DNA from 3 places in the Streptomyces sp. NPDC054047 genome. Region 3 is predicted to be linked to each of the others. Evidence: riboswitches for the same ligand, from Rfam matches in the RefSeq annotation. Region 3 holds a riboswitch; each other region holds the start of a gene.
What was found. Region 3 has a riboswitch for cyclic di-AMP ahead of ACZ6ZP_RS17280 (LysM peptidoglycan-binding domain-containing protein). Riboswitches for the same ligand answer to the same signal wherever they lie in the genome.

Region 1 (10,339 bases), on a different contig from region 3:
CACATCGGCGATCGCGCCGGTATTCGGGGCGCCGCCGGCGCTGACCACGTACCGCCGTACGACCTCTGTCACGCCTCCCCACTACGGGCACACGGGGGACAGAGCCGTCCTCTCGCGTGCCGACCGGGAGGTCGACCATGACCATCACGAGGGTCTTGCCCTTTCGCCCGCCCTGCCTCACGTTGCCCGCCAGACTGGCGGGGCTCTCCATGGCTCTGCTGAAAGCGACCGCGCTCGAGGTGGCGATCCTTGCCGGCCACCTCCTCCTGTACCCGTCGGGCATCGTCCAGGAACGCAGGATCGCCGCCGAACTGCCGTCGCCCGACGCGCCCCGGCTCCCCGCGGAGAGCCGGCCCCCGGTCGTCCTCCTGCACGGCTTCATCGACAACCGCTCGGTCTTCGTCCTCCTGCGCCGCTCCCTGGCCCAGCACGGCGGCCAGCACGTGGAGTCCCTCAACTACTCCCCCCTCACGTGCGACATCCGCACGGCGGCCGAGCTGCTCGGCCGCCACATAGAGGAGATCTGCGAGCGCACGGGCCACCACCAGGTGGACATCGTCGGGCACAGCCTCGGCGGCCTGATCGCCCGCTATTACGCGCAGCGCCTGGGCGGCGACGAACGCGTCCGCACGCTGGTCACCCTCGGTACCCCGCACGAGGGAACGCGCGTCGTGCCACTGGCCGACGCGCACCCGATCGTGCGCCAGATGCGCCCCGGTTCGGACGTGATCGAGGAGCTGCGCGAGCCCGCGCCGGGCTGCCGGACCCGTTTCGTGAGCTTCTGGAGCGACCTGGACCAGCTGATGGCGCCCCTCGAGACGGCCTGCGTCAACCATCCCGACCTGATCGCGCAGAACGTACGTGTCTCCGGTATCGGTCATCTCGCCCTGCCCGTGCACCCCGCGGTCGCCGCCGGAATCCGCCAGGCCCTCGATCTGCCTGCTCCGGGGAAATCCGCGACGGGCGCCGAGAACGGACAAACCGTGGCCTGAGGAGCAGCTCCCGCACCCCGCGACGCGGGAAATTTGTCGAACGGATCTCGAACGCAGGGCCAAAGCTGTGCCCGCCGTCCGCCGAAAGGCGGCCGAATGCCCGTTTCCTGAGAGCCGGAAACCTGCCGAAGATTGTCGCGCCCGCATACCGCCGGGTACAGTCGCCGCACTGCTCTGCCCCTGCTGCCGAGGCGAAAGAGAAGTTGGTGAACGACCGTCACCCGTCGGGGAGCTCAACACCCCCGGCCTCGGCACCCGCCGACCATGCGCCCTACGCGGCGTATGACCAGCAGAGCACCCAGCACGGCGCCTACACCGGTTACGACGGCTACTCCACGGGAAGCTTCGACACCACAGGCAGCTATGCGACGGCCGGCCCCGACACCGGAAGCTTTGCGTCCGACCCGCTCTTCGGCGACATGCCCGGCGGTCAGTACGACACCGGCCAGTGGTCCACCACGGGGACGCAGCAGACGCTGAACCACGACCCGTACGCCGCGCAGCACCAAGCCGCGTACGACACCAGTGGCTACGAGACCGGCAGCTACGACACCGGCGCCACGTGGTCGACCGGCGGCTACCAACACCTCTCCGCCGACATCCCGGCCCAGCCCGGTCCCGGCCTCGACGCCACTGGCCAGTGGGACACCGGCGCCTGGAACCAACCGCAGCAGCCGCAGCAGACCGGCCAGTGGGAGACCCAGGCCTTCGACACCGGCGCGTACGACGCGACCGCGTGGAACTCCGGCGGCCAGGACGCCGCGCAGGACATGTCGTACGGGGCCACCGGGACGCACGAGGCGTACGGCACCCCCGAGACGCACGAGGCACACGGGGTGCACGGGACGTACGAGGCTCAGGACACGCCCGGAGCGCCCGACACGTACGAGGCGCCGGAAACGTACGAGCATTCGCCGTACGACACCGGGTCCTACGCCTCCGATGCCTACGCCCCCGAATCCCACCCCACCGAGGTCTACCCCCAACCGGCTCCCGCCGAGCACGAGTTCACGCCCGACGAAGCTCCCGCCGATTCACTCGGTCCGGTCGAGCCGGTCGGCCGCGACACCGCCGGGGACGACGAGCCGCCGGTCATGGACCGTGCGCACGGCTCCCGCTCGCGGGCCCGCCGCCGCTCCCCCGCCAAGCGCTCCGCGCTCTTCACCGTCGCCGTGCCCTCCGCCTGCGTGATGGGCGTCGCGGGTATCGCCGCCGCGTCCGTGGGCGACTTCGGCGGCGGCGACGAGAAGGAGGCTCAGGCGGCATCGGTCCCGGACACGGCGTCGGTGCAGCCCTCCGCCGCCAACAACAAGCTCGACACGCAGCTGGCGAACCTCTCCGCGGACGCAGGTGACTTCGCCGACCGCGCGAGCCGCACCCAGGAGCGCATCGACCTCAAGGCGGAGAAGGTCGCCGCCGAGAAGAAGGCCGCCGAGGAAGCCGCGCGCAAGGAGCGCCTGCGCCCCAAGTTCGCGCTGCCGGTGAAGCAGCAGGGCCTGAGCGCGTACTACGGCCAGGCCGGCATCAACTGGATGTCCGCGCACTCCGGAATCGACTTCCCGGTGGCGTACGGCACCGAGGTCCTCGCCGCGACCGACGGCACCGTCTCCACGAAGTGGAACAGCGCCTACGGCAACATGGCGATCGTGACCGCCAAGGACGGCACGGAGACGTGGTACTGCCACCTCTCCACGCACAAGGTCTCCAGCGGCCCCGTCAAGGCGGGCGACCCCATCGCCTTCTCCGGGAACTCCGGCAACTCCACGGGACCGCACCTGCACTTCGAGGTGCGCCCCGGCGGCGGCTCGGCGATCGACCCGCTGCCGTGGCTGCGCAGCCACGGCCTCGACCCGACGTAACTCAAGGCGCCGCCCGCGCGGCGACCCCGCACAACTCGGGCCGCCGCCTGCGGCGTTAGAGCTTCTCCACCGGCGCGTACCGCAGCAGGAGCCGCTTGGGCTTGGGCTCTCCGAAGTCCACCGTCGCCTCGGCGTTCGCGCCCGTGCCCTTCACCCCGACCACGGTTCCGAGGCCGAACTGGTCGTGCGTGACCCGGTCCCCGATCGCCAGCGCGACCACCGGCTTCTCCGTCGCACGGCGCGTGGCGAAGCCCTGCGCGCCCCCGGTGCGCGAGCGCGACGACGACAAGGAGGAGGCGATCCCGGCCGCGGGTCCGGAGGATGCCGGTGCGCCGACGGAACCCTTCCGCTTCCAGTCCAGGTGGGCCTCCGGGATCTCCTCCAGGAAGCGCGACGGCGGGTTGTACGAGGGCTGTCCCCAGGCGCTGCGCATCGAGGACCGCGTGAGGTAGAGCCGCTCCCGCGCGCGCGTGATGCCCACGTACGCGAGGCGACGCTCTTCCTCCAGCTCCTTGACCTGGCCGAGGGAACGCATGTGCGGGAAGACGCCGTCCTCCATGCCGGTCAGGAAGACGACCGGAAACTCGAGGCCCTTGGCGGTGTGCAGCGTCATCAGCGTGATGACTCCGGAGCCGTCGTCCTCCTCGTCGGGAATCTGGTCCGAGTCGGCGACGAGCGCGACCCGCTCCAGGAACTCGGAGAGGGTGCCCGACACGCCTGTGCCCGCGCCCGCGTCCGCTCCTGCGTCCGCGTCCTCGGTCTCCGCTGCACCTTCACCGGCTTCACCGGCCTCACCGGCGCCACCGACTTCACCGCTGTCCTGCTCGAACTCCAGGGCCACGGCGGCGAGTTCCTGGAGGTTCTCGATGCGCGTCTCGTCCTGCGGGTCGGTCGATGCCTGCAACTCGGCGAGATAGCCGGTCCGTTCGAGCACGGCCTCCAGGACGACGGCGGGACCCGCGCCCGACTCGACGACGGTCCGCAGCTCCTCCATCAGCACGTTGAACCGCTTGACGGCGTTCGCCGAGCGAGCCGCCATTCCGTACGCCTCGTCGACGCGCTTCAGCGCCTGCGGGAAGGAGATCTTCTCGCGCTGCGAGAGCGCGTCGATCATCGCCTCCGCGCGGTCGCCGATGCCCCTCTTGGGTACGTTCAGAATGCGCCGCAGCGGGACGGAGTCCTCCGGATTGGCGAGCACGCGCAGATACGCGAGGACGTCCCGGACCTCCTTGCGCTCGTAGAAGCGGACGCCGCCGACGACCTTGTACGGCAGGCCGACGCGGATGAAGATCTCTTCGAAGACACGGGACTGCGCGTTCGTCCGGTAGAAGATCGCGACGTCACCGGCCTTCGCGTCGCCCGCGTCGGTGAGCCGGTCGATCTCGTCGGCGACGAACTGCGCCTCGTCGTGCTCGGTGTCGGCGACGTAGCCGGTGATGCCCGCGCCCGCGCCCGCGTTGGTCCACAGGTTCTTCGGGCGGCGGCTTTCGTTGCGCTCGATGACGGCGTTGGCCGCGGTCAGGATCGTCTGCGTGGAGCGGTAGTTCTGCTCGAGGAGGATCGTCGTCGCGTTCGGATAGTCCTCCTCGAACTGGAGGATGTTGCGGATCGTGGCGCCGCGGAAGGCGTAGATCGACTGGTCCGCGTCACCCACGACGCACAGCTCGGCGGGTCCCTCGCCCTCGCTGCCCTCGCCGTCCGCGGGACCCACCAGCTCGCGCACCAGGGCGTACTGGGCGTGGTTGGTGTCCTGGTACTCGTCGACCATCACGTGGCGGAAGCGGCGGCGGTAGTGCGCGGCGACGTCCGGGAACGCGCGGAACATGTTGACCGTCGTCATGATCAGGTCGTCGAAGTCGAGGGCGTTCGCCTCGCGCAGCCGCGACTGGTACATCGCGTACGCCTGGGCGAGCGTCTTCTCGAAGCCGTCGGCGGCCTGGCCCGCGAAGGTCTCCTCGTCGATCAGCTCGTTCTTCAGGTTCGAGATCTTGGCGCTGAAGGACTTCGGCGGGAACTTCTTCGGGTCGATGTCCAGGTCCCGGCAGACCAGGGCCATCAGCCGCTTGGAGTCGGCGGCGTCGTAGATCGAGAAGGAGGAGGTGAAGCCGATCGTCTTCGACTCGCGGCGCAGTATCCGCACGCACGCGCTGTGGAACGTCGACACCCACATCGCGTTGGCCCGCGGCCCGACGAGCTGCTCGACGCGCTCCTTCATCTCGCCCGCGGCCTTGTTCGTGAACGTGATCGCCAGGATCTGCCCCGGGTGCACGTGCCGCTCGGCCAGGAGATACGCGATGCGGTGCGTCAGGACCCGGGTCTTGCCCGAGCCCGCGCCGGCGACGATGAGCAGCGGGGAGTGTGCGTGCACGACGGCCGCTCGCTGGTTCTCGTTCAGCCCGTCGAGCAGGGCCGCCGGGTCGATCACCGGGCGGGGGGCGCCGCCGCGGTAGTGCGCGTCCCGGGGTGTGGGCGCGTCGAACTTCCCGTCGAACAGATCATCCGGAACGGATTCCGGGGCACTGTCCTCGGGCGGCGGCGGGGGCTCCTCCTCCGAGGCCCGCGAGGGCTGGAGGTCCGCCAGGAAGCTGTCATCAAAGAGGCTGCTCATCGCCTCCCGAGTCTAGGCGGCCCCACTGACAACCCGCCCCGGGTTCCGGCCACCTCACCCCGCCTACGCCCGCCTACGCCCCGCCCGCGGACGGTCACGCTCCGCCATGGCACGGCGTGCCCGCGTCAAGAGCTTCGTAAAGTAACGAAAACGTATCGGGCATATCGAACATCAACCTTCACACGGGCCACACGAATTGGCTAGGTTGCTGCCCGGGCCGCTCGCACTCCCACCGGCGAACCCCGCCGGGAACGGGTGGCCTCCGCCGAGTTCGATCTCCTCGGAGCCGGGGACCCACTTTGAACTTGGGGTGAATCGGTCCCGTACGAAGTACGGGACTGTAGGGCAACCTTCCGGAACCACCCGCCCGAACCCGACAGCTAACCCGGTAGGCGGTCTACGGAAGGAGTCGCCTCCCTTGGCGTCGCACCGCAAGCCGCGGACCCGCATGGCCGGCCTACGCGCCACTCCCGCCCTCGGCATCACGACGGCGGCCCTCACCTCCGTGGCCCTGCTGTCACAGAGCGCGCAGGCAGCACCGTCCGCTCCGCAGAAGCCCAGCCTCGAAGAGGTCCAGAAGAAGGTCGACGACCTCTACCACCAGGCGGGCGTCGCCACCCAGAAGTACAACTCGGCCAAGGAGCGCACCGACAAGCAGCGCAAGAAGGTCGACACACTCCTGGACGACGTGGCCAAGCGCACCGACAAGCTGAACGAGGCCCGCCAGGAGCTGGGCACGTTCGCCGCGGCCCAGTACCGCACCGGCGGCGTCTCCGAGACCGCCACGATGATGCTCGCCGACGACCCGCAGGGGTACTTCGACCAGAACCACCTGTCGGACCGGCTCACCGCGCGCCAGAAGAAGGCGGTCGACGACTACCAGACGCAGCAGGCGTCGGCTACGAAGCAGCGCACGAAGGCCGCCAAGAGCCTGGAGACGCTGAGCGACTCGCGGGACGACCTCAGGACGAGCAAGCAGACCGTCCAGAAGAAGCTGGGCCAGGCGCGCACGATGCTCTCGGAGCTGACCGCCGAGGAGAAGGCGCGGCTCGCGGCGATCGAGAAGAAGAAGGAAGAAGAGGCCAAGCGCAAGGCCGCCGAGCTGGCCCGCAAGCAGGAGGCCGAGGCGGAGGCCAAGCGCAAGGCGGCGGAAGAGGCGGCGGCCAAGGAACGCGAGCAGAACAAGGAGACCCCGGACTCCGGCTCCGACACCGGCACCGACACCGGCACGGGTTCCGGCTCCGGCTCCGGTGACACGGACAGCGGTTACGCGACGAAGGCCGCGAAGGTGATCAACTTCGCGGAGGCGCAGATCGGCAAGCCGTACGTGTGGGGCGCCACCGGCCCCGACTCCTACGACTGCTCCGGGCTCACCCAGGACGCGTGGAAGGCCGCGGGGATCTCCCTGCCGCGTACGACGTGGGACCAGGTGAAGGTCGGCACGACCGTGAAGACCGCCGACGCCAAGCCGGGTGACCTGGTCTTCTTCTACGACGACATCAGCCACGTAGGGATCTACATCGGCGACGGCAAGATGATCCACGCCCCGAAGCCGGGCGCGAACGTCCGCGTCGAGTCGATCTACTACATGCCGATCCACAGCGTCGTGCGACCCGCGTAACCGTCACACACACGAGAAAACGGCCCTCCACGCGCGCGTGGAGGGCCGTTTTTCTGCGGCTCGGGTTCTGCGGGCCGGTTTCTACGGGCCGAGTTCTGCGGGCCGGGTCAGGTCCACAGCACCGCGATGAAGATGTTCACGACGGTCAGCAGCCCGACGGCGCCGAACATCGCCTTGTCCACCTTCTCCTCGTCCCGTTTCACGTAGACCAGCGCGAGGATCACGATCAGCACGGCCATCTTGATGCCGATCTTGACGTTGTTGACCGGATTGTCGTCCGCCTGGTTGAGACCCACCAGGATCACGCCCGTGACGAGCATCGTCAGCGCGCCGTGCAGCATCGCCGGGTTGAAGCGGGCCGTGCCCTGGCCCATCTGCTTCATCTGGGTAAGGAAGCCGCCCAGGAGGGAGGCGATGCCGATGATGTGCAGGCCGACGAAGAGATGGGTGAGAACGTCCATGGTTCCGGAGCCTAGCCGGGGCCTTATCACCGCTCCGTAGCCAGGTGGGCCCCAAGCGGCGCATCGGTCACACGCGTACGCGAAGGGTCCTCGCCCGAGAGATCGAACAGCCACATACGGTCACCGTCTAGAACACTTGCGTCAGTTGTGCACAATCCGCCACCAAGCCGTGACGGCCAGGTTTAGCGTCCTTCGTCAGGTGACCGGCTCCCCACCGCCGCCCGGACCAGGGGCGGCAGTCGGACACCACCGCCGAGAATCCGGCGGCGGTCCGCTCCCCCTGTGCGGGCCGCCGCCGGACCCTTAAGGAGCCCCCCTTCGTGGCAGCGCACCGCAAGCCCAGACAGCGCTCGCTCAGTGGCCATACGGCCCGCACCGCCGCCACCATCGCCCTCGCGGGGGCCGCCACGGCCACCGCGTTCGACGGGACAGGACACGCGGATCCGCGGCTCAGTCCGGCCGAGGTGAAGTCCAAGGTCGACGCGCTCTACCGCGAGGCGGAGATCGCCACCGAGAAGTACAACGGCGCCAAGGAGAAGGCCGAAGGCGCCGAGAAGTCCCTGCGCGAACTGCGGGACGAGGCGGCCCGCAAGACGGAGAAGCTCAACTCGGCACGCGAGGGCCTCGGTTCGATCGCCGCCGCGCAGTATCGCAGCGGCGGCATCGACCCGGCCGTCCAGCTCGCGCTCTCCTCCGATCCCGACCAGTACCTCGAGCGCGCCGCGCTCGCCGACCGGGCGGACAGCCGCCAGGCCGCGGCCGTGGCCGGAGTGCGCAAGCAGCTCCAGGAGGTCGACCAACTGCACACCGAGGCCGACGGGACTCTGGCGCACCTCAAGTCCCGCCAGGCGGAGCTGAAGAAGCACAAGAAGACGGTCAACGGAAAGCTGGACGCGGCCAAGCGGCTCCTGTCGCAGCTCACCGGCGACCAGCGCGCGGAGCTGGCGGGCGAGGACAGGGCGTCCCGCACCGCGGGCCGCGACGGCGTCTCGGGCGCCCCGGCCAAGGCGCCCAACGCCCGTGCCTCAGCGGCCGTCTCGTACGCCCACAAGGCCCTCGGCAGCCCGTACGTATGGGGCGCCACCGGTCCCAACGCCTTCGACTGCTCCGGGCTCACCCAGGCCGCCTACCGGTCTGCGGGGGTCGACCTGCCGCGCACGACGTACGCGCAGATCGCGGCGGGCGAGCGGGTCCCGCGCTCCCAACTCCAGCCCGGCGACCTGGTCTTCTTCTACCAGGGCATCAGCCATGTGGGGCTCTACGTGGGCAACGGCCAGATGATCCACGCCCCGAACCCGAGCGCTCCGGTACGTCTCGCCCCGATCAGCCAGATGCCCTTCGCGGGCGCGACGCGGGTGGCGTGAGAGGTCACGTGAGGGGGGCGCAGGCCGTTGTCGGCGGGGCGCGGGGCATCGCGGGCAGGGTGTTGTAGGGCACTGCGGGCGGGGTGAGAAGCCTTGTGGACCCGGAGGTACTGTCAGGGCCATGCCCCGCCGTACGCTGCCGCCCCCTCCGCCACCTGCCTACCTGCGCACCTGGCAGGACCGGAACGCGCTGCTGCACGACCGCGGCATGGCACTCGAAGCGCTGCGCAGGCAGATCATGGGCGTGCACCGAATCCTGCTGCTCTGGCTGTTCGCGCTCGGCTGTGTCGTCGGCTGGGCGCTCCTGACGGTGCCGCTCGAAATGATCGAGGACCACGACGTGATGGCCTTCGTCATGGTCCCGCTCTGCGCGGTCCTGGGCCTCGGGGCCCTCGTGCCCTGCGTGATCGGCGTCGTCGTCGGTATCCGCAACGACCGGAAGGCCCGCGAACTCACCGACAGCTGGCTGGCCCTGGACAGCCACCCGGCGTCGGACTCCGCTCTCCGCTCCCCCGGCCTCAGCCTCTGCTGGCTCCTCTCGTCCCTCCTCGTGTGCGCACTCGGCCTGTGGGCGTCGTTCGCGGCCGCCGCCTACGCCGAGCCGGGACGCGACTCGTACAGCGACGTCGCGCTCGGCATGGGCACGGGCCTCATCTTGTGGCTGACGGGCCTCATCGGCATCACCAAGGCGGTGGGCCACTACCGCTGGGCGATACGGAAGTTGGGCCCCGCCCCCGCTGCGAACGGCGCGCACCGCTAGCCAGGACCGCCCCCGGCCGCGGGGACCGTCAGACCAGCCGCCGCGCCGTCGCCCACCGCGTCAGCTCGTGCCGGTTGGACAGCTGCAGCTTCCTCAGCACCGCCGACACATGCGACTCGACCGTCTTCACGGAGATGAAGAGCTGCTTGGCGATCTCCTTGTACGCGTACCCCCGCGCGATGAGCCTCAGCACCTCGCGCTCGCGCTGCGTGAGGCGGTCCAGGTCCTCGTCGACCGGGGGCGCGTCGGTCGACGCGAAGGCGTCGAGGACGAACCCGGCCAGGCGCGGCGAGAAGACCGCGTCGCCGTCCTGCACCCGGAAGATGGAGTCGACCAGGTCCGTACCGGTGATCGTCTTGGTGACATAACCGCGGGCACCACCGCGGATGACTCCGATGACGTCCTCGGCGGCATCCGACACGGACAGCGCGAGGAACCGCACGGGCCGCTCGGCATCGGACATCAACGGCGCGCACCTGCGCAGCACTTCGACCCCGCCGCCGCCCGGAAGATGCACGTCGAGGAGCACGACCTCGGGACGCGTCGCCGTGATGACCGTGACCGCCTGGTCGACGTCCGCCGCCTCGCCGACGACCTCGACACCGGTGATCGCGGTCCTGCCGATCTCCGCCTGGACGCCCGTGCGGAACATCCGGTGGTCGTCGACGAGGACG
Region 2 (10,339 bases), on a different contig from region 3:
GCCGATGCGCCGGTACACGCGCTCGTCGACGGCGCCGGGCGGGCCGAACCAGCCCGCGGCGATCGCCTCGTCCCGGCTCGCCACCCAGAACTGCTCGCCGAGCACCTCGCGCCAGACGGTCAGGACGTCGTTCTCGGCGCCCGGCACCGCGTACACATGGCGGGCACGGCCCTCGCCGCCGAGGAGGGCGACGCCCGCGCGCAGCTCCCAGTCCTCGTCGAAGTCGATGCGCGACTGCTCGTCGAAGGGGATGTCGAGCATGCCGTGGTCGGCCGTGACGTACAGGGCGCTGCGCGGCGGGAGCTGCTCGGCCAGGCGCTGGACCAGACGGTCGACGTACATGAGCTGGCCGCGCCAGGCGTCGGAGTCGACGCCGAAGCGGTGGCCCTTGCCGTCCACCTCCGCGTAGTACGTGTAGACCAGCGACCGGTCTCCCGCGCCCAGTTGCTCCGCCGCGAGATCCATGCGGTCCTCGCCGGAGAGCTTGCCGCGGAAGCTGCCGCCACTCAGCGCGATCTTGGTGAGCGGGGTGTTCTCGAAGGTCGGGGACGACACCTGGGCGGTGTGTACGCCCGCCGCGTGGGCCTGCTGGAAGACGGTGGGGTACGGCTGCCACTTGCGCGGGTCCGTCCACGGGTTCCAGCGGAGCTGGTTCATCAGCGCGCCGGTGGCGGGATTGCGGACGGTGTAGCCGGGCAGGCCGTGCGACGCGGGCGGCAGGCCCGTGCCGACCGAGGCCAGGGAGGTCGCCGTGGTGGCGGGGAAGCCCGCGGTGATCGGACGTCCCGTACCGCCGCGCGAGGAGCTGATGAGCGAGGTCAGGAAGGGCGCCTCGGCCGGATGGGCGCGCAGCTGCTCCCAGCCGAGGCCGTCGATCAGGAAGACGCAGTTCCGGTCGGCCGGGGCGAGTTCCTGGATGACGGGCGCGAAGCCCTCGACACCCTGGTGGGAGACGAGCGTGGGCAGCAGGTCGGCGAGCGAGCCCGCGCCGTACTCGGGCAGGGGCGCGGAGTCGAGGGAGAGCGGCTCTACGTCGTCCCAGGCGGGCAGGGACATCAGCGGGCGGTCTCCGCGGTCGCCTCGGACAGCGCCTGCGCGAAGGCCAGGGTCTGGCGCACGGCGTCCGGTCCGTCCCCCGCCTCGCTGACGCGCAGGCTGAGGTCGTCGGCGGTGGAGCTGCCGGTGTACCCGTGGTCCGCCTCGCAGTTGGGGTCGCCGCAGGCGGCGGGCTCCAGGTCGATGCGTGCCACGGCGCCCCAGCCGATGGTCAGGACGACCTCGCGGGGCAGCGAGCCCGGGACGTACTTCTCCGGGTTGGCCACGACGCGGCTGACCACGACCGATGAGATCCGGCCGATCTTCACGGACTCCGTGGAGGTCGTCGCGTACGGCGTCGGGGACGTGCTGTCCGCCGCCTGCTCGTCCGTGTGGCTGACGATGAAGCGGGTGCCGGTCAGGACGAGGACCGTCACATGCCGGCGCACTTCGTTCGCGTCGAACGTGGTCTCCTGGTGGACCAGGTACGACCCGATGGGATCGCCGCCGATCGCGGCCTCCACCGCCTCGGCCACGAGGGCCGGGTAGTAGCCGCTGCGCTCGATCGCCGCGCGCAGCCCCTGGGTCGTCGTACCGGTCTTTGCCATGCCGTCCATCCTACGACCCGGCGGAGGGCGCACGGTGCCCCACTGGCCGCCTCAGTACCCGGGCAGGGCCCGCGGGCCGAGGTCGCTGCGGGCCGGCGGGGGCGCGAGCCGTACGGAGGCACCGAGCACGGAGAGGCCCCGCTGGGCGACGACCACGGGCTCCAGGGACACCGCGACGACCTCCGGGTGATCGTCCACGAGGCGCGAGACCCGCTGGAGCAGCTCTTCCAGGGCCGGGGTGTCCACGGGCGCCGAGCCGCGCCAGCCGAAGAGGAGCGGGGCGGTCCGGATGGATCTGACCAGGGAACCCGCGTCGCGTTCGGTGACCGGGATCAGCCGGTGCCCGGTGTCGCCGAGCAGTTCGGACGCGGCGCCCGCGAGCCCGAAGGAGAGCACCGCTCCGGCCGCCGGGTCGATGACCGCGCGCACGACGGTGTCGACGCCGCGGGGCGCCATCGCCTGCACGACGGGCCGCAGCTCGGCGGGCTTGCCGAAGGCCTCGGTCAATTCGGCGTACGCGCGGCGCAATTGCTCCTCGTCCGCCAGGTCGAGCCGGACACCGCCGAGGTCGGCGCGGTGGCGCAGGTGCGGGGCCGTGGTCTTGAGGGCCACGGGGTAGCCCAGCGCACGGGCGGCCGCCACGGCCGCGTCCGGGTCGGGCGCGGGCAGGGCGTCGCGTACGTCGATGCCGTACCGCCCGAGCAGTTCGCGGGCGTCGTCCTGGCCGAGGGTGGCGCCGCGCGGGTCGCCCTGCTCGGCGAGGAGCTCGCCGATCCGCCGGGCGGCTGCGCTCTCGTCGATGTCCTCGTACTCGTGAACCTTGCCGGGCTCCTTGGCCTCGCGCCGCCACTGGGCGTACTTCACGGCTTCGGCGAGCGCCCGGACGGCACGCTCGGCGGCGGGGTAGGCGGGGATGCGGTAGGGCTGCGCGGGGTCCGAGGGCGGTGTCGCCGGCGCCGGTGCCGTCGCCGTCGCCGTGGGCAGGCGTTCCGCGGGGCGGGAGTGGCCCTCACTGCCGGGTGCGGGTGCGGCGGCGTCGGGGCGGGTCCGCGTGGCGGCGGCCAACGCTTCGGCGAGGCCGCCGAGTTCCACGTGGACCACGGCCACGGGCTTCGCGGGGCACCCCGCGGCGGCGGCGTGCAGCTCACCGGCCAGCGTCTCGGGGGACGCCGTGGTGCCGTCCTCCCCCACCCAGGGGATGGCGGTGACGATCACGGCGTCACAGGAGTCGTCCGACAGGGCGTCGGCGAGCGCCGCGCGGAAGTCCGCGGGGGTCGCCCCCGTGGTCAGATCCCGCGGCGGCATCGGCCGGAGCCCGTCGGCGACACACGCGTCGTACGTCAGAAGCCCGAGCGACTCGGAGTTGCCGAGGATGGCGACCCGGGGCCCGGAGGGCAACGGCTGCCCGGCGAGCAGCAGCCCCGCGTCCACCATCTCGGTGACGGTGTCGACCCGGACGACGCCCGCCTGGCGCAGCAGCGCCGACACCGTGGCGTGCGGAAGCCGCGTGGCCTGCACCGCGTGCCCCGTGGGCGCGATCCCGCTGTGCCGCGCCCCCTGCACCACGACCAGCGGCTTCGCCGTCGCCGCGCGCCGGGCGAGCCGCGTGAACTTGCGCGGGTTGCCGATGGACTCCAGGTACATCAGGGCGACGTCGGTGTCCGGGTCCTCGTACCAGTACTGGAGCACGTCGTTGCCGGACACGTCCGCGCGGTTGCCCGCGCTCACGAAGGTCGAAAGGCCCGCACCGCGCCGGTGCAGCCCGGAGAGCAGCGCGATGCCGATCGCGCCGGACTGGGTGAAGAGGCCGATCCTGCCGCGCTCGGGGGGATGCGGGGCCAGCGACGCGTTGAGCCGTACGTCCGGCGACGTGTTGATGACCCCGAAGGCGTTCGGGCCGAGGATCCGCGTGCCGTACGACCGCGCCTGGCGCACCAGTTCGCGCTGGCGCTCACGGCCCTCGGGACCGCTCTCCGCGTACCCGGCGGAGATCACGACGAGCCCGAGCACCCCGCGCTCCCCGCACTCCGCGACGGCCTGCGGCACCCGCTCGGCGGGCACGGTGACGACGGCGAGCTCGACGGGCTCGTCGATGTCCCGCACGGAGCGGTACGCGGGCACCCCGTCGACCTCGGCGCCCTTCCCCCCGGCGGCCTTGTCCCTCTCGTCGAACGCGCTGTTCACCGCGTACAGGCGTCCCGTGAAGCCCGCCTCGCGCAGATTCCGCAGCACGCTGCGCCCCACGCCGCCCGGCGTGCGCCCGACGCCGATCACGGCGACCGACTTCGGTGTGAGGAGGCGCTGGACCGACCGCGCCTCGGCGCGCTGCTCACGGGCCCGCATCACGGCGAGCGAACGGTCGGTGGGCTCCAGATCGAATTCGAGGCGGACGACGCCGTCCTCGAAGCTGCGCTGCTGCTGGTAGCCCGCATCCGTGAACACCTTGATCATCTTGGTGTTGGCGGGCAGCACCTCGGCGACGAAGCGCCGGATGCCGCGCTCCCTGGCGACGGCGGCGATGTGTTCGAGAAGCGTGGAGGCGACGCCCCTGCCCTGGTGGGCGTCCTGCACGAGGAAGGCGACCTCGGCCTCGTCGGCGGGCGCGCTGGCGGACATACCGCGCGAGTCGATGCGGTCGAAGCGCACGGTGGCGATGAACTCGCCGCCCACGGTGGCCGCCAGACCCACCCGGTCCACCTGGTCGTGATGGGTGAAGCGGTGCACGTCCTTGGCGGACAGGCGGGGGTAGGGGGCGAAGAAGCGGTAGTACTTCGACTCGTCCGACACCTGCTCGTAGAAGCTGACCAGGCGCTCCGCGTCCTCGGCCGTGATCGGCCTGATCCGGGCGGTGCCTCCGTCACGCAGCACGACGTCGGCTTCCCAGTGGGAGGGGTATGCGTGCCGGTCCGACGGGGTCTGCATGGGGCCAGGGTACGGGTCGCGAAGGCGCCTTGGCCGGGGCACGCTAGGAGTCGTCGACGGCCGGGACACGGGACCACGTGGTGGAAGGACGTACGGTCTTCGGAGTACGGGCCGGTCGTCGGCCGGGTGCGGACAGATGTCCGGCGGAGCACCCGTGACGGCATGAGACACTGGTCTAGACAAGTGTGAGACACCTGGAAGGGCAGCAACACATGGCTGAGCGCCGCGTCAACGTCGGCTGGGCCGAGGGCCTTCACGCCCGACCCGCCTCCATCTTCGTCCGCGCGGCCACCGCCGCCGGCGTCCCCGTGACGATCGCCAAGGCTGACGGCAACCCCGTGAACGCCGCCTCCATGCTCGCGGTGCTCGGTCTGGGCGCGCAGGGCGGCGAGGAGATCGTGCTCGCCTCCGACGCCGAGGGCGCGGACGCCGCTCTCGACCGTCTGGCGAAGCTGGTCGCGGACGGCCTCGAGGAACTCCCCGAGACCGTCTAGTACGGACTGGTACTCATACGCCGAAGGGCCCGCCCGAAATAGGGGCGGGCCCTTCGGCGTTTCCGCGTCCGCTTACTGAATATCGACACCGGACGCAGCATCGGAACGCAGACTTCGGACGCTGAATTCACTGAATTTGGGCAGCAGAAGTAATCCCCACCGAATAGCACTTCTTTGTATACGGCGCCTCTGTTAATGCCGGAGGCCCACCGTGTTTACGGCATGTTGCGAATCCCTCACACGATCACGGTCGCGGCCGCGGCCCCGCTCTCCGCGAGCGGGAAGCGCGGGGAAACGCAGTCGGTGCGCACCCGTCGCCCGCTCCGTGTGGGCCGCGGTGAGCGACCTGGCCCGCTCCGCGTCGCCGCGCGCGACCGCGTCGACGATCGCGGCGTGCTCCGCCCAGGACTCCGCGGGCGAGGCCGACGTCTCGACGACGTACATCCAGGCGATCTTGTGCCGGAGCTGGGTGAGCAGCGACGTGAGGCCGGGGCTGCCGGACGACTGGGCGAGCGTCTCGTGGAACCAGCCGCCCAGGGAGCGCAGATCCTCGCTCTGGCCCCGCCTGGAGCGCTCCTGACCGAGTCTGACGAGGCCGCGCAGGACCTTCAGGTGCGCCTCAGTGCGGCGCTGAGCGGCACGGGCGGCGCCCAGCGGCTCCAGGAGCAAGCGGATCTCCAGGAGGTCGGCCGCCTCCTGCTCGGTGGGCTCCGCGACGCACGCGCCCGCGTGCCGTCGCGTGACGACGAAGCCCTCGGCCTCCAGGGTGCGCAGGGCCTCGCGCACGGGGACGCGGGAGACTCCGTAGCGGCGCGCGAGCAGTTCCTCGGTGAGCCGGCCACCCCGTTCGTAGACACCGGAGACGATGTCGTCCCGGATGGCCGTGCATACCGAGTGCGCCGGAATGCGCATGACCTGACCTCCGCCTTAATCCCCGCGAAACGCGGTCGATCGACGCCTGTTCAGCGACTCTATTGCAGAGCGGCTGAATTTCCGACGGGTGGCCGGAATCCATGGATACTTTTGGCCAAAGGCGATGCGGGAACGGCGAAAGCCCCGGCTCTCCATGAGCCGGGGCTTTCGGTGAATCGGGTGCGCGTCGCGCGAAACGCCTGGGGTCAGACGTTGACGCCGTGCGAGCGGAGGTACGAGACGGGGTCGATGTCCGTGCCGTACTCCTCGCCGGTGCGGGCCTCGAAGTGCAGGTGCGGGCCGCTGGAGTTGCCCGTGGAGCCGGAGAGGCCGATCTGCTGGCCCGGAGTGACCGCCTGGCCGACGGTGACACCGAGGGACGACATGTGGCCGTACTGGGTGTACGTGCCGTCGTTCATCTTGATGACCACGTTGTTGCCGTACGCGCCGCCCCAGCCGGCCTCGACGACGGTGCCGGAGCCGACCGCGTGGACCGAGGTGCCGGACGCGGCGTGGAAGTCGACGCCGGTGTGGCTGCCGGAGGACCACATGGCGCCGCCGGTCTGGTAGCCCGTGGAGATGGACGAGCCGGAGATCGGGGAGACGTAGGTGTTCAGGCGCTTGCGCTCGGCCTCGCGAGCGGCACGCTCCTTGGCCTCGCGCTCCTTCTTGGCCTTGGCCTTCGCCTCGGCCTCCGCCTTGCGCTTGGCCTCCTCGGCCTTCTTCTTGGCGGCCTCTTCGGCCTTCTTGGCGGCTGCGGCGTCGTCGGCGGCCTGCTGCTGGGCGGCGGCCTGCGCGTCGATGCTCTGGGCGAGCGAGTCGCCCACGGAAATCGCCTGGGTGAGGCCGGTGTGCTCAAGAGCCGCGTCGTCGGCGGCGAGCGCCGGAGCGGCCAGGCCTCCGATGACACCGGTGGTGGTGAGCGCGGCGACGCCCGCTACGTTCGCGGTCGTGCGCGTGAGGCGGCTCGGGCGACGGTGCTTCCCGGTGGCACGGGTGAACGCCATGAAGCGGCTGATCCTTTCCTTCCTTCTCGCCTACCGGGTTAGCTGACGGGTTCGGAGCAGGAAGGTCTCCTACGAGTCCCTCGCCTCTCGGCAAGGTTCCCGATTCACCCCAAGGGGACATGTGGGTCCCCGGCTCCCCTGGCTCGCGCCGTACGGGGACTCGGCGATGACTGTCCGGTGCCGCGGGTGCGACGTACTGCATGACGAACAGCCGGACCAGACGCTAAGCGGGGCGTCTTTCAAACGACAAACGGATCAGAGCTTTTGTAGCGCACGCCACAGGTCAGACACGTAACCTCCATACCAATTCGGACATATGGGGACCCCGGGAGCAATTTTCCGCCACTAGGGTCCCCATATGTCCTGACTGTCACTCAGCCCGTGACCACACTCACTTCACCGATGCCGAGCGCCCTGACGGGCTCCTCGATCTGCGCGGCGTCACCGACGAGCACCGTCACGAGCCGGTCCCCGGGGAAGGCGCTCACGACGGCTGCGGTGGCCTCCACGGTGCCGGTGGCGGCCAACTGGCGGTACAGCTGCGCCTGGAAGTCGTCCGGCAGGTGCTGCTCGACCTGGTCGGCCAGGGTGGCCGCGACGGACGCCGCCATCTCGTACTTGAGCGGGGCGACGCCCACCAGGTTCTGCACGGCGACGTCGCGCTCGGCGTCCGTGAGGCCGTCGGCCGCGAGGGTACGCAGGACCTTCCACAGGTCGTCGAGGGCCGGACCGGTGGACTCGGTGTCCACGGAGCCGCTGATGGCCAGCATGGCGGCGCCCGTGCCGTCCGGAGCGGAACGCAGGACCTGGGCGAACGCCCGTACGCCGTAGGTGTATCCCTTCTCCTCGCGCAGGACGCGGTCCAGGCGCGAGGTGAGGGTGCCGCCCAGGCAGTACGTGCCGAGCACCTGCGCGGGCCACACGCGGTCGTGCCGGTCCGGTCCCACGCGGCCGATGAGCAGCTGCGTCTGGACCGCGCCGGGGCGGTCCACGATGACGACACGCCCGGTGTCGTCCGCGGTCACCGGGGGCACCGGACGCGGCTCGGCCGTGCCGCCCGTCCAGGCGCCGACGGTGTCGGCCAGGACGGCGTCCAGGTCCACGCCGGTCAGGTCGCCCACGACGACGGCGGTCGCCGTGGCGGGACGCACGTGCTTCTCGTAGAAGGTGCGCACCGCAGCCGAGTCGATGGCCGTGACCGTCTCCTCGGTGCCCTGACGGGGGCGCGACATGCGCGAGGTGGCCGGGAACAGCTGCCGGGAGAGCTCCTTGGCGGCGCGGCGCGCCGGGTTGGCGGCCTCGTGCGGGATCTCGTCCAGGCGGTTGCGTACGAGGCGTTCGATCTCGCTGTCCGCGAAGGCGGGGGCGCGCAGGGCGTCGGAGAGCAGGCCGAGCGCCTTGGGGAGGCGGGAGACCGGGACCTCCAGGGAGACCCGGACGCCGGGGTGGTCGGCGTGTGCGTCCATGCTGGCGCCGCAGCGGTCGAGTTCGGCGGCGAAGTCCTCGGCGGAGTGCTTGTCGGTGCCTTCGTTGAAGGCCCTCGCCATGATCGTGGCGACGCCGTCCAGGCCCGCGGGCTCGGCGTCGAGCGGCGCCTCCAGGTGGATCTCCACGGCGACGACCTGCTGGCCGGGGCGGTGGCAGCGCAGCACCGTGAGGCCGTTGTCCAGGGTGGCGCGCTCGGGCGCGGGGAAGGCCCACGGCCGTGCGGTGCCGGCCTGGGGCTGCGGGTGGAACTGCATCGTTGCGGCCTCGGTCACTTCGCCGCCTCCTCTTCTTCGTCCTCGTCGGTGGCTTCGGCGCCCTCGGGGGCGGCGATGGGCTCGTACACGAGCACCGCGCGGTTGTCGGGGCGCAGGCGGGCCGCCGCGGCCGCCTTGACCTCTTCCGCGGTGACGTCGAGGACGCGCCCGACGGCGGTCAGCGCGAGCTGCGGGTCGCCGAACAGGACGGCGTACCGGCACAGTTCGTCCGCGCGTCCCGCCACCGTGGAGAGCCGGTCGAGCCACTCGCGCTCCAGCTGGGCCTGGGCGCGCTCCATCTCCTCGGCGGTGGGGCCCTCTTCCGCGAAGCGGGCGAGCTCCTCGTCGACGGCCGCCTCGATGACGGGCACCTCGACGTCGCCGGACGTCTTCACGTCGAGCCAGCCGAGCGAGGGGGCTCCGGCGAGGCGCAGCAGGCCGAACCCGGCCGCCACGGCGGTGCGGTCGCGGCGCACGAGGCGGTTGTAGAGCCGGGAGGACTCACCGCTGCCGAGGACCGTGAGCGCCAGGTCGGCCGCGTCGCACGCGCGCGTGCCGTCCTCCGGGAGGCGGTAGGCGGCCATCAGGGCGCGGGCCGGTACCTCTTCCTCGACGACCTCGCGCAGCTCCTTGCCGATCGTGTCGGGCAGCGAGCCGTCGCGCGGCGGCTGCTTGCCGTCGTGCGAGGGGATGGACCCGAAGTACTTCTCGACCCAGGCCAGGGTCTCCTGGGGGTCGATGTCGCCGACGACCGACAGGACGGCGTTGTTGGGCGCGTAGTACGTACGGAAGAAGTTCCGCGCGTCCTCCAGCGTCGCCGCGTCCAGGTCGGCCATGGAGCCGATCGGGGTGTGGTGGTAGGGGTGGCCCTCGGGGTACGAGAGGGCGGTCAGCTTCTCGAAGGCCGTGCCGTACGGAACGTTGTCGTAGCGCTGGCGGCGCTCGTTCTTGACGACGTCCCGCTGGTTCTCCATGGATTCTTCGTCGAGCGCGGAGAGCAGCGAGCCCATCCGGTCGGCTTCGAGCCACAGGGCCAGCTCCAGCTGGTGTGTGGGCATCGTCTCGAAATAGTTGGTGCGCTCGAAGCTCGTGGTGCCGTTGAGCGAACCGCCCGCTCCCTGCACCAGCTCGAAGTGGCCGTTGCCGTGCACCTGCTTCGAGCCCTGGAACATGAGGTGCTCGAAGAGGTGAGCCAGGCCCGTACGGCCCTTGACCTCGTGGCGCGAACCGACGTCGTACCAGAGGCAGACCGCGGCGACCGGGGTCAGGTGGTCCTCGGAGAGCACCACGCGCAGGCCGTTGGCCAGCCGGTGCTCGGTCGCTGTCAGGCCGCCGGAGCCGGCCTCGGCTGTGGCCGTGTGACCCATGGGCATGTACGTCCCTTCGATCGCGAAAAGCTGGAAATTCTGCCAGTCGTGCCACTGTATGCAAGCGTGCTGACAACCGGTGAAGTTCCCGCTCCGCGCTCGGCGTAGTCGCGGCCGAAGACCGGGTCGTGGTCGGCGTTGTCAGTGGGACAGTCCACAATGGTCGGCGTCAGATCCCGTTGATGCCCTGGCAGACACCGTGAAGGAGCCGCAGCAGCGATGGCCCGCCGCAGCACGAAGACCCCGCCGCCC
Region 3 (10,339 bases):
AGCCAACCCCGCGGCAGGTAGAGGACGTCACCGGGCTCCAGAACCGTGTCGATGCAAGGCTCGCCCCGCGCCGCCTCGGCCACGGCGCCCCGGCGTTCGGACCAGGGCTGATCGCGCAGCGGGTCGGGGTGGACCGGTTCGCGGACGAACCAGCGCTTGGCGCCGCCGATCTGCAGGACGAAGACGTCGTGGACGTCATAGTGGTCGTCGAACCCGCGGTTCTGCGGCGGAGTGACGTAGGCATTGGCCTGCACCGGATGGCCCAGCTCCGTGCCCAGCCGGGCGCTGAAGTCCGCTACCGGCCCCCATGTGCGGTGCAGGGCCTGCAGGACCAGCGTGGCGCCGTCGGCGAACCTGCGCCACAGCGCGGTGTCGTCCAGCTGATCGCCGATCGTGGCGCCGACACCGGCGGGTGAGGTGTAGGACAACTCGGGAAGGGTGGAGCCGTCCTGGGCCACGCGGAGGAAGGGCGTGCGCAGCCCACGGCGTGAGATCAGTTCATCCACGGCGTCCGCGGAGAACAGGTCGGAGAAATCGCTCGCGCGTTGCGTGAGCAGCGCTGTGCGCGCCCAGACGTCGCGAGCGAACCGCTCCCGGCTCAGGCCGGTCAGTCGTGTCTCCAAAACGCCGACGCCTGTTGGGGCGCCGGCGTCCAGGAGCTCGGTCGGGGGGATGCTCAAGAGCCGCTGTCGGACTCGGCTCCGCCGTCGGCGCCGCCGTCATGGACGCCCGGCGTGCCCGCCGCGCCGCCGTCCGCGGGCCCTTCGGCTCCACCGTCCGCGCCGCCGTCATGAACGCCCGGCGTACCTGCCGCACCACCGTCCGCGGGGCCCTCCGCTCCGCCGTCCGCGCCACCGTCGTGGACACCGGGGGTGCCCGCCGCGCCGCCGTCCGCGGGCCCTTCGGCTCCACCGTCGGCGCCACCGTCATGAACGCCCGGCGTACCCGCCGCACCGCCGTCCGCGGGGCCCTCGTGCTGGTTCGGATCCTGGTCGGGGTTGGTCATCGTTCCTCCTGCGAATCGAACGGCTGGGATTGGCGCATCCTCCAGAGCCTTCTCTGCTTTCACCAAGCTCGCTCACGCAATTCCGGTCGGCAACCTGAGGGAAGGGCGGGGCGCCCGGTCGGTCCACGCCATCGCGGTGCCAGATGCTCTTCACCGGCGGCGGGTCATGATGGTTGCGTGGCGACAGACAGCACGCAGTACACCGAGGACGGCCATTTCATCATCATCAAAGGTCGACGGTGGCGGGCCACCGACCCCCTCGTGCCCGACGAAGTCGAGAAGCGCCTGACTCACCACCTCATGTCCGCCCGGCGGGCTGTGGCCGCTGCGGGTGACGACGAGGACGCTCGGAAGGCGGCCCGAGCCCGTGTACAGCTCGCGAAGACCGGCCTGGGGGAACGCGGCACGGCCTGGTGGGAGCAGAGCCCGGCCGAACGGCGTGAGCGCTGGGACGCCTGTCTGCGTCAACTGGAGGCCACGGAGCTGCCTGCCGGGTGAGAGCGACGCGGTGCCTCACGACCACGAGGTCTCCGGTGTCCGGTTCGCCTAGGTCGACGAACCCTCCACCGGAGACCTCACTGCTGCTGGCTCAGGGCGCGCTGCTACTCATCCCACTTCGCCGTACGCCCACTTCGCCGTACGCCCGCTGCGCCGTACGCCCGCTGCGCCGTACGCCCGAGCGGTTCGCGCTCGGCAACTCGGCAACTCGGCGGCTCGTCAGCTCCTCAGCTCGTCTGCATGGGAACAGCAAGCCACTTGTACGCGATCCAGCCGTTCTCTCCCTTGTGCGGGCCGCTGAGAACCTTCAGGAAGGCCCACTTGCCGCCCCCCGCCGTGCAGGTGACGTACACGCGGCGGCCCTCGCCCACCGTTCCCTTGGCCGTGTAGCCGGTCCCGGGGCCCGTGCGGAACTTCACCGTGGTGTCCGTCTGGGAGTAGTAGTTGGCGACATTCTTCGTGCAGGCGCTGGAGCCCACCGCGGACGCGGCCGGCGCCAGCGCCACGGTGCCACCCGCCACGACGGCGCCGACAGCGGCCATACCGGCGAGACGGGCGGCGATCCTGTGCTTCGTCACTTGTTGCCTTCTCTTGAGAGCTCGTACGCCACGGCCACAGCAGTGCCACGGCCATGGCTTCCAGATGTGCGGGGCAGGGCAGGGCTGAGTCCCGGCTCGAAGCCGGACCCAACTCGCTCCCGCTCAGGCAGCCTCGCGTACCGCTCCAACATTTCCCCAACATCCGGCTGTCACCGCGAGAAGCCTCCACGCGAGACTTACCAGCAGCCTTTCTGGAGTGACGGCTGCGCGACGGTTCGAGCCCCACAAGGCCGGGAGCCCCTCACCTGGCTGGTGAGGGGCTCCCGTCATCGTCTTCTCACCCAGAAGGCTCGTCCGGCACCGGCTCCTCCGAGTGGCCTTCCAGGGCACGGGATTCGCCGCGCCTGGCGGTGCCTCCCTCGTCCGTGTCGGGTACCTCGGCCGCCTTGCCGCTGTCGCCGCCGCTGTCGTCCTCCGCCTTGCCCACGTCCAGGTCCCAGGCGTCGGGCCCATCCGTCGCCTGCTGGTCGGGTGGGTCCCTGGGGATAGGCGTGCTGCCGTCCTCGCCAGGGGAGGCCGGTATCTGTTCACTCACGATGTCTCCTCCTTGACCGTTCGGCTCCAGGCCGGAGCAGGTACCCGCGGACGGCGCGACGACACGTCACCACGGCGGCCATATATCTGTTTTCGCTGTTCAGCTCAGGCAGGGCGCCAGGGGTTGGTCGGACCGTACGCCTGAGTGGTCGCGGTGACTGGCGCGCCCGCAAGCGGGTAACCGGGAGGTCCTCGAAATCCGCGTGGTGTCACAGGTTGGGAGAGCCGATGAGTGAGCGCGACGAAGGCCGGGCGAGACCGGACCCCGGCGGCTTGAGCCCGGGTGCCGTCGACGATGAGCACGTTCCTGTCCCCGAAGAGGACCATGCGGGTCCGCCCGCGCTGCACACTGCGGTTACCGCCCGTGGCCTGGCTCGTCATCGCAGCCGTTCCCTGCGGTGGCTGGTGCTCGGCATCCTCGTGACCGCCGTATGCGTCGTCGCGGCGTGGTGGGGAGCGGCCAGCGGCATCGAGTGGCTGGAAGGGGTGGGCAGTCGACTGGCCGCGGCCGGTGTCGTGATCCTGGGGCTGGGGGCGAGCGGCCTGCATGCGAATGCGCGGATGCGTCAGATTCTGGCGGCAGGCCCGTGGCTGACCCGGCGCGCCCACCAGTTTCCGCCCAGCCGCCTCAAGGGCGTCGGGGTCGTCCTGCGCGACCCGCACGGCGGGCTGTGCCCGCTGCTCGTCCTCTCGACCCGGCAGCGCTACCAGCACGCGATGACCGGGCCCGACGGCACCTTGTGGTGGTGTCCGGGACCCGGGGGCCGTGGCGTCCTCGTCCGTCCCGATGGGCACGAACTGCTCTACGCACGACCGCCGTTCACCGCGTGGGGCCGCAGAACTCGGATCGAGGACGCCAGAAGGGCCGGACTCGACGCATAGCTTCTGCCGCCCGGAGCCGCTCGACCCCACGTCCCGCGTGCGCGCACGAATTTGACCATGAGCGCGGGACAATACCCTCAACTCTTTACGGCTGAGGGCGAATTGACGGGGCACCCGGAGCCGTATGCAGCGAAATCTCTTCGATCCCGAGAATCTCATCCAGCCCGCGTCGGCCCCCGGGCTCACGCAGGAAAACGCGATGGCGGTCCGCTACGCCGTCAAAGGCGAGGCGCGAGCCCGGCAGGGGACGATGGTCGCCTGGCGGGGTTCACTGGAGTTCGAGCGGCAGGGCCAGGGCGTGGGCAACTTCCTCAAGCGGGCGGTGACCGGTGAGGGCCTGGCCCTGATGACGGTCAGCGGTGAGGGCGAGGCATGGTTCGCCTCCGACGCGGCGCACTGTTTCCTCGTCGACGTGGACGACAGCCACGGCCTGACGGTCAACGGCAAGAACGTCCTGTGTTTCGACGCCGCGCTGAACTACGACATCACCACGGTCAAGGGCGCCGGCATGGCGGGCGGCGGGCTGTTCAACTGCACGTTCACCGGCACCGGCCGACTGGCCCTGACCAGTGCGGGCATCCCGCTGGTGCTGCCCGTGACCCCGGAAGCGCCCGTGTACGTGGACACCGACGCCGTCGTCGCGTGGAGCCCGCAGCTGCACGCGTCGCTGCACCGCTCCCAGAGCGTCGGATCGATGGTGAAGGGCGGCTCGGGCGAGGCCGTGCAGCTGAAGCTGGAGGGTGAGGGCGTCGTGGTGGTCAACCCCGGCGAACCCAAGCCGGTCCCGGCATCCTGACGGCCTGAGCGTGTCTGATCGGGCCCCGAAGGGCCGCCGGAGGTGGCGGCCCCTTCGGGCTCGTGGCGCGGCTTGTGTGTGGAGCCGGGACGCACCCCGGATCTTCGTGGCTTCTGCCAGTACGGAGGTCCGCCGGACCCCGGGGAGACTGCCGAGCAAGAGCCGCGGCATGCCTCGGCGACGGGGGCGGCACCCACGGGTGTACCGGAGGGAGACATCACCATGAGCGCGCAGCAGCAGTACGACGAGATCGGTGAGGCGTACGAGGGGGTCAAGGCCCTTCCGTTGGAGCAGTTCGCAGCAGTGCCCAGCTTCCTGGCGATGGTCGGGGACGTGCGCGGCAGGTCGATCCTCGACCTGGCCTCCGGCACCGGCTTCTACAGCAGGGAGTTCAAGCGGCGCGGCGCCACCGACGTCCTCGGTGTCGACATCTCCGGCGAAATGGTCGCCGTGGCGCAGCAGTTGGAGAGTCGCGAACCGCTGGGGGTGCGCTACCAGATCGGTGACGTGGCCGAACTGCGGCCACTCGGCGCGCGCTTCGACATCGCGCTGGCCGTCCAGATGTTCAGCTACGCGGCGGACATCGCCACCACGGAACGCATGTGCCGCAACATCCACCGGAACATGAAGCCAGGCGGTGAGCTGTTCGTGCTCAACCAGTCGCCCGACTTCCGCTTCGACGGGCCGGGCCCGGACAAGTACGGCTTCCGCAGCGAGCTCACCGGCGACGAGGGCGGGACGGGGCCGCAGGTGAAGATCACGGCGCTGCTCGACCCGGGACCGGCCTCGTTCGTCGCCAACTTGCCGCGCCGCGAGGTCTACGAGAAGTGCCTTCAGGCGGCCGGGTTCAGTGACCTGGCCTGGGTGCCGCTGTCGGTGTCCGAAGCCGGGGTGCGCGAGTTCGGCGCGGAGCACTGGGCGGACTTCCACGCCAATCCCCCGCTGGAAATGCTGCGCTGCCGCGCCTGAGGGTCGCGCCGGTGGTCTGAGGCCGGGATCGCGGACGTGCAGCCGCCACGCGCGAGTGTCCGGTGCGGGCTACTGGCCTCCGGCGTCGGGCCCGACGGGCGTGTGCCTACGGTTGCGGAGCTCTTTGCAGAACTCCAAGCACACCCATACGCCCACGGCGGCGACGGTGAGCAGGACGGCCACGCCCAAGAGGAACGGGAGGATCATAGGAAGAGCCTATCCCGGCGCCGATGGAGCGACAGAACCGCCCTATTCTCGCGCCGCCCAGTCAGCTGGACTGCCGCCAGAGCGGTGCCTGTGACCGGCCTTGTTCCGCGGGCATCTCCCGGACCAGGTGGTAGAGGTTCTCGAAGTACGCCTTCCAGCGGTGGGGAAGCCCGGCCAAGCCGAGGGAGAGGCCGTAGGCGGGCAGTTCCTCGTGCACGACGCCGAATGTCTTCCCGCTCCACCCCTCGTACCCCTGCACTTCCCACCGCCACACCCAAGATCCAGGCCGGCCTCGCGGCCCTCGAAGGTGGAAGTACCGCGGCCGCCGCGCACGGCCCCGTAGGCAGCCCTGTGACAAGGGCTCGTCCGGTTGGCCTCAGCGAGTCAAAATGCCGTTACGCGCCACGCCCACGAGGATGCCGAACTGCAGGACCTGATTCACCGCTATGAGCTCGTGACAGGATCTTGCTGAAGCGGCCTGGTCGATGCAGCCGAGGCGATGGTTCACGGTTACGCGGAGTCGAGATGGCGCGTGTCGCCAAGGCTGACGACTTGGCGGTTGTGGAAGAAGTCGTCCTCGCGCAGTGTGGTGATGCTGCCGGGAGGGGCCCGAAAGCTGGCGTAACTGGCCGACTCGATCGGCATCTTGATCCAGGACGCCACGACGAAGGTCAGTGAGCCGCCATGCGTCACGATGATCTGGTGTTCGCGCGCACGCCGCAGGATCTCATCCATGGCCGCGTAGATGCGCTGCGCCCACTGCGCCTTCGTCTCGGCACCCTCCACGCCCTCGTCATGGTCCATCCGCTCCCCGACAGCCGGCGGCGGGACGAAACGCCGGTCCAGCCACTCCTGTGGCCTTCCCCCTGCCGCACCGTAGGACTTCTCCCGCAGCCTGCGGTCCAGGAACAGCTTCACGCCGAACAGTTCGGCTACCTCCTGGGCGGTTTGCCGGGTGCGCTGCAGATCCGAGGAGAACAGGTCGACCTCGGCGCCGTCCGGGATCACGCCCCGAAGCGCCTCGGCGATGGAAGCCGCCGCGCGGACGCCGGTGGGCGTCAGGCGGGAGTCGTGCCATCCGCCGACGACTCCCTCGACGTGGTGCGTCGCCTGTGGGTGGGTGACAACGTAAAGAGTGCGCACGAGAGCCTGCCCTTCGCTGCCTGGCCTCCCGGCCTGCCGGTCGCGGCCCGCTACCTTAACCAACGCGATCACGATCGAGCCTTCCTGAGTCACCTCCAGCAGATCGAGGGCATGGCGTTCCTGCGCCACTTCCGGGAGGCCGCGGTCGCGGTGGACCCGCGCATGGGCGGCCCTGGGAGGGGGGGACTCCCCTAGAGGCAGGCGAGATGTCCATCTTTGCGCGAGAAAGCTACTTCTTCAGCTCATTGGTGGCGTTTATAAAGCCCTGTCTGCATTGCTCAATACTCGTGCGAAATGGTGCACTCTGATACGCCATCGCGCCGCATTCCCAATCCATCCCTCATTCAGTGAAACGGGTCACACCAATGTTTGTGAGCCCGGGAGCCGCTGAGCGCGGTTTCGTTCTACGCAAGGAAAGTTGGGCTATTTGATCAAAGCGCGTGAGGGATTTTGATCATTGGGGAAGGGCTCCTCGCTTTCCCTATGCGAATTCGTGTCTTGTTCCTCGCCAGCCTTCTCGCTTAACGTCGCCATCAATCCGGATGGAACGCCGAATCCTGCCGCTGTCCGGAATCCCTCCCACCCACTCACTCACTTACGCACGGCAGGAGCGGGGGACCCAGGTAAGCCGCCGGTCCGGATTCCGGAACGGCTCGGGGTGAAGTCGCACGCCCAGTGCGACCGGACATCTCCCGTCCGAACCCGACAGCTCACCTCGTAGGCGACGGAGAGGAATTCGTCATGCCCGCAAAGGGAAAGCACCGCCGCCCCAAGTCCAGCAAGCTCACCCGGGGCATCGCCGCCGCAGGCACGGGCGGGGCCGTTCTCGTTCTCCCGGTGCTCGGCGCGACCGCCGCGAGCGCGGCGCAGGCCGCCCCGGCCGCCAAGCCCGCCGCAGCGCCGAAGACCTACGTCGTCGTCGCGGGCGACACCCTCTCCAAGATCGCCCGAGAGCACTCCCAGAGCGGCAGCTGGAAGGAGCTGTACGAGGACAACCGCAGCGTCCTCGGTGAGGCCCCGGGGCTGATCCACCCCGGTCTCAAGCTCACCATCGGCGAGAAGGCCCAGGCCAAGGACGCGGAGAAGTCGGCCGCCTCCAGGGCGTCCGCCGATCGGGCGGACCGCTCCGAGCGCACGGCCGCCGAGCCCGCCGCCGCCCCGGCGAAGAAGACGTACACGAACGACCTCGACGGCTGGATCAAGGAATCGCTCGACGTGCTGGCCCAGCACGGCATCCCCGGGACCTACGAGGGCATTCACCGCAACATCATGCGCGAGTCCTCCGGCAACCCGACGGTCACCAACAACTGGGACTCCAACGCCGCCGCCGGAACCCCGTCCAAGGGGCTCCTGCAGGTCATCGACCCCACATTCGCCGCGTACCACGTGCCCGGCACGTCGACGGACAGCTTCGACCCGGTCGCCAACATCACCGCCGCCTGCAATTACGCGGCCGACCGGTACGGCTCGATCGACAACGTGAACGGCCCGTACTAGGCCGCATCCCGTCTCGTCCGCTGTGAGCCCCGGCGCGCCATGCGTCCGGGGCTCAGCCCTGGACGACGACGGCCAGGATCTCATCTTTCGCTTCCCAGCCGCGGCGGGTCGCTTTTCTCGTGCAAAGCAGTCTCGAACTCGACCTCGGGGCTGCATGCTGAAGCGCCGTCATATAGCGCCCTTAGCCCGCCACATACACGGTGTTGGTGGCGGTCCCGCCTTGCAGGGGGTTGGGGAAATCGACGACGTGACTCGCCGTCTTCGGGAAGACCTCGGCGAGCACGGTGGTGAACTCCGCGTCGGGCGGGTCGTTCGACCACAGGGCGAAAACGCCTCCGGGGTGCAGCCGCCGGGCGAGGGCACGCAACCCCTTGGGCTCGTAGAGCGCCGCGTGGCTGGGGTGCAGCACATGGCGGGGCGAGTGGTCGACGTCGAGGAGGATCGCGTGGAAGCGACGGTCCGGCTCCTGAGGATCAAGGCCGTCGCCGCCGTCGCCGGCCAGCGCGAAGAAGTCGCCCTGGACCAAGCGGCATCGGGGGTCCGTCGACAGGCCGGTGCCCAGCGGCACGTATCCGCGCTCGTGCCACTCGATGACCTCACCGAGGGCCTCGATCACGGTCAGCGAACGCACCCGCCGGTCGTCGAGGACGGCCCGTGCGGTGTAGCCGAGACCGAGGCCGCCCACCGCGACATCCAGTTCGGTGTCCGGCAGTTGCTCGAGGCCGAGCCGGGTCAGGGCGATCTCACCCGCGGTGAAGAGGCTCGACATCAAGAACTCGTCCCCGAGCTTCACCTCGTACACATCGTCGCCCGACGCCGGGTCCCGCCGCCGCCGCAGGCTGATGTCCCCCATCGCTGTCGGCCGCCAGTCGATCTCCTCGAAGCGCATGCTCATCCATTCACCTTCCTGGGCGTTTCTGGGCGGCGGGACCGGCGCGTGGTCAGGCGTCGATGATGACCGGGATGATCAGGGGCCTGCGGCGGTGCGTGCGGAACGCCCAGTTCGCCACGGCGCGCGCGATGAGCTGTTCGAGCTGGTGGGCGTCGCCGACCCCTTCCTCGGCCGCGGTGGCCAGCGTCTTCTCGATCACCGGGATGACCGGCTCGAAGGTGGCGTCGTCGTGGACGAACCCGCGGGCCAGGAAGTCGGGGGCCTCGGCGAGCGCTCCCGTGTCGGCGTCGACGATGGCGACCACCGTGACGACACCCTCCTCGGCCAGCGTGATCCGGTCCTTCAGAGAGGCTTCGGTGACGCCGCCGACGGTCATCCCGTCCACGTAGACGTTGCCCGCGGGCACCTTGCCGGTGATGGAGGCGCGGCCGTCGACGAGGTCGACGACGACACCGTCCTCGGCGATGACGACCTGGTCGGGGTCGACGCCGGTGCGGATGGCCAGATCGGCGTTGGCCTTCAGGTGCTTCCACTCGCCGTGCACGGGCATGACGTTGCGGGGCTTGACGATGTTGTAGCAGTAGATGAGCTCACCGGCGCTGGCGTGCCCCGAGACGTGCACCTTGGCGTTGCCCTTGTGGACGACGTTGGCGCCCCACCGGGTCAGCCCGTTGATCACCCGGTAGATCGCCGTCTCGTTGCCGGGGATCAGCGAGCTGGCGAGGAGAACGGTGTCTCCCTTGCCGATGCGGATCACGTGGTCGCGGTTGGCCATCCGCGACAGTGCGGCCATCGGTTCGCCCTGGGATCCGGTGCACACCAGGGTGATGCGGTTGTCGGGGAGCTTCTCCAGCTCCTTCATGCTGACGACCAGGCCCTTGGGAACCTTCAGATAGCCCAGGTCGCGGGCGATGCCCATGTTGCGGACCATCGAGCGGCCCACGAAGGCCACCTTGCGGTTGTACTGGTGGGCGGCGTCGAGCACCTGCTGGATGCGGTGGACGTGACTGGCGAAGCTGGAGACGATGACCCGTCGCGGCGCGGTGCGCAGGACCTGCTCGATCGCGGGGTTCAGCTCGCGCTCGGAGGTGGTGAAGCCGGGCACCTCGGCGTTGGTGGAGTCGGTGAGGAACAGGTCGACGCCCTCCTCGCCGAGCCGGGCGAAGGCCCGCAGGTCGGTGATCCGGTCGTCCAGCGGGAACTGGTCCATCTTGAAGTCACCGGTGTGGAGCACCATCCCGGCACCCGTTCGGATGGCGACGGCGAGCCCGTCGGGGATGGAGTGGTTGACCGCCACGAATTCGCAGTCGAAGGGA

Region 1: linked by a shared signal. The riboswitch ahead of ACZ6ZP_RS32635 (C40 family peptidase) and the one ahead of ACZ6ZP_RS17280 (LysM peptidoglycan-binding domain-containing protein) in region 3 are both predicted to bind cyclic di-AMP.
Region 2: linked by a shared signal. The riboswitch ahead of ACZ6ZP_RS40840 (M23 family metallopeptidase) and the one ahead of ACZ6ZP_RS17280 (LysM peptidoglycan-binding domain-containing protein) in region 3 are both predicted to bind cyclic di-AMP.

Annotation. Positions count from the first base shown of each region.
Region 1 covers NZ_JBVJKV010000011.1:64,643-74,981, reverse strand. The annotation lists gene ACZ6ZP_RS32650 (lipase family alpha/beta hydrolase) at 138-992, shown strand; gene ACZ6ZP_RS32645 (M23 family metallopeptidase) at 1,199-2,851, shown strand; gene ACZ6ZP_RS32640 (ATP-dependent DNA helicase) at 2,907-5,459, opposite strand; cyclic di-AMP (ydaO/yuaA leader) riboswitch at 5,713-5,869, shown strand; gene ACZ6ZP_RS32635 (C40 family peptidase) at 5,878-7,080, shown strand; gene ACZ6ZP_RS32630 (hypothetical protein) at 7,188-7,541, opposite strand; gene ACZ6ZP_RS32625 (C40 family peptidase) at 7,862-8,905, shown strand; gene ACZ6ZP_RS32620 (hypothetical protein) at 9,027-9,665, shown strand; gene ACZ6ZP_RS32615 (LuxR C-terminal-related transcriptional regulator) at 9,694-10,339, opposite strand, start outside.
Region 2 covers NZ_JBVJKV010000018.1:2,963-13,301, forward strand. The annotation lists gene ACZ6ZP_RS40815 (alkaline phosphatase family protein) at 1-1,056, opposite strand, end outside; gene ACZ6ZP_RS40820 (DUF5998 family protein) at 1,056-1,643, opposite strand; gene ACZ6ZP_RS40825 (bifunctional acetate--CoA ligase family protein/GNAT family N-acetyltransferase) at 1,695-4,565, opposite strand; gene ACZ6ZP_RS40830 (HPr family phosphocarrier protein) at 4,778-5,059, shown strand; gene ACZ6ZP_RS40835 (GntR family transcriptional regulator) at 5,252-5,971, opposite strand; gene ACZ6ZP_RS40840 (M23 family metallopeptidase) at 6,178-6,978, opposite strand; cyclic di-AMP (ydaO/yuaA leader) riboswitch at 6,991-7,154, opposite strand; gene ACZ6ZP_RS40845 (M16 family metallopeptidase) at 7,353-8,738, opposite strand; gene ACZ6ZP_RS40850 (M16 family metallopeptidase) at 8,735-10,093, opposite strand; gene ACZ6ZP_RS40855 (DNA gyrase/topoisomerase IV subunit A) at 10,307-10,339, shown strand, end outside.
Region 3 covers NZ_JBVJKV010000004.1:128,034-138,372, reverse strand. The annotation lists gene ACZ6ZP_RS17335 (cupin domain-containing protein) at 1-680, opposite strand, end outside; gene ACZ6ZP_RS17330 (BatC protein) at 677-1,006, opposite strand; gene ACZ6ZP_RS17325 (hypothetical protein) at 1,184-1,504, shown strand; gene ACZ6ZP_RS17320 (SH3 domain-containing protein) at 1,732-2,082, opposite strand; gene ACZ6ZP_RS17315 (hypothetical protein) at 2,381-2,638, opposite strand; gene ACZ6ZP_RS17310 (hypothetical protein) at 3,058-3,519, shown strand; gene ACZ6ZP_RS17305 (AIM24 family protein) at 3,644-4,315, shown strand; gene ACZ6ZP_RS17300 (class I SAM-dependent methyltransferase) at 4,538-5,284, shown strand; gene ACZ6ZP_RS17295 (hypothetical protein) at 5,354-5,491, opposite strand; gene ACZ6ZP_RS17290 (hypothetical protein) at 5,553-5,708, opposite strand; gene ACZ6ZP_RS17285 (histidine phosphatase family protein) at 6,002-6,634, opposite strand; cyclic di-AMP (ydaO/yuaA leader) riboswitch at 7,217-7,373, shown strand; gene ACZ6ZP_RS17280 (LysM peptidoglycan-binding domain-containing protein) at 7,376-8,131, shown strand; gene ACZ6ZP_RS17275 (spermidine synthase) at 8,313-9,026, opposite strand; gene ACZ6ZP_RS17270 (ribonuclease J) at 9,073-10,339, opposite strand, start outside.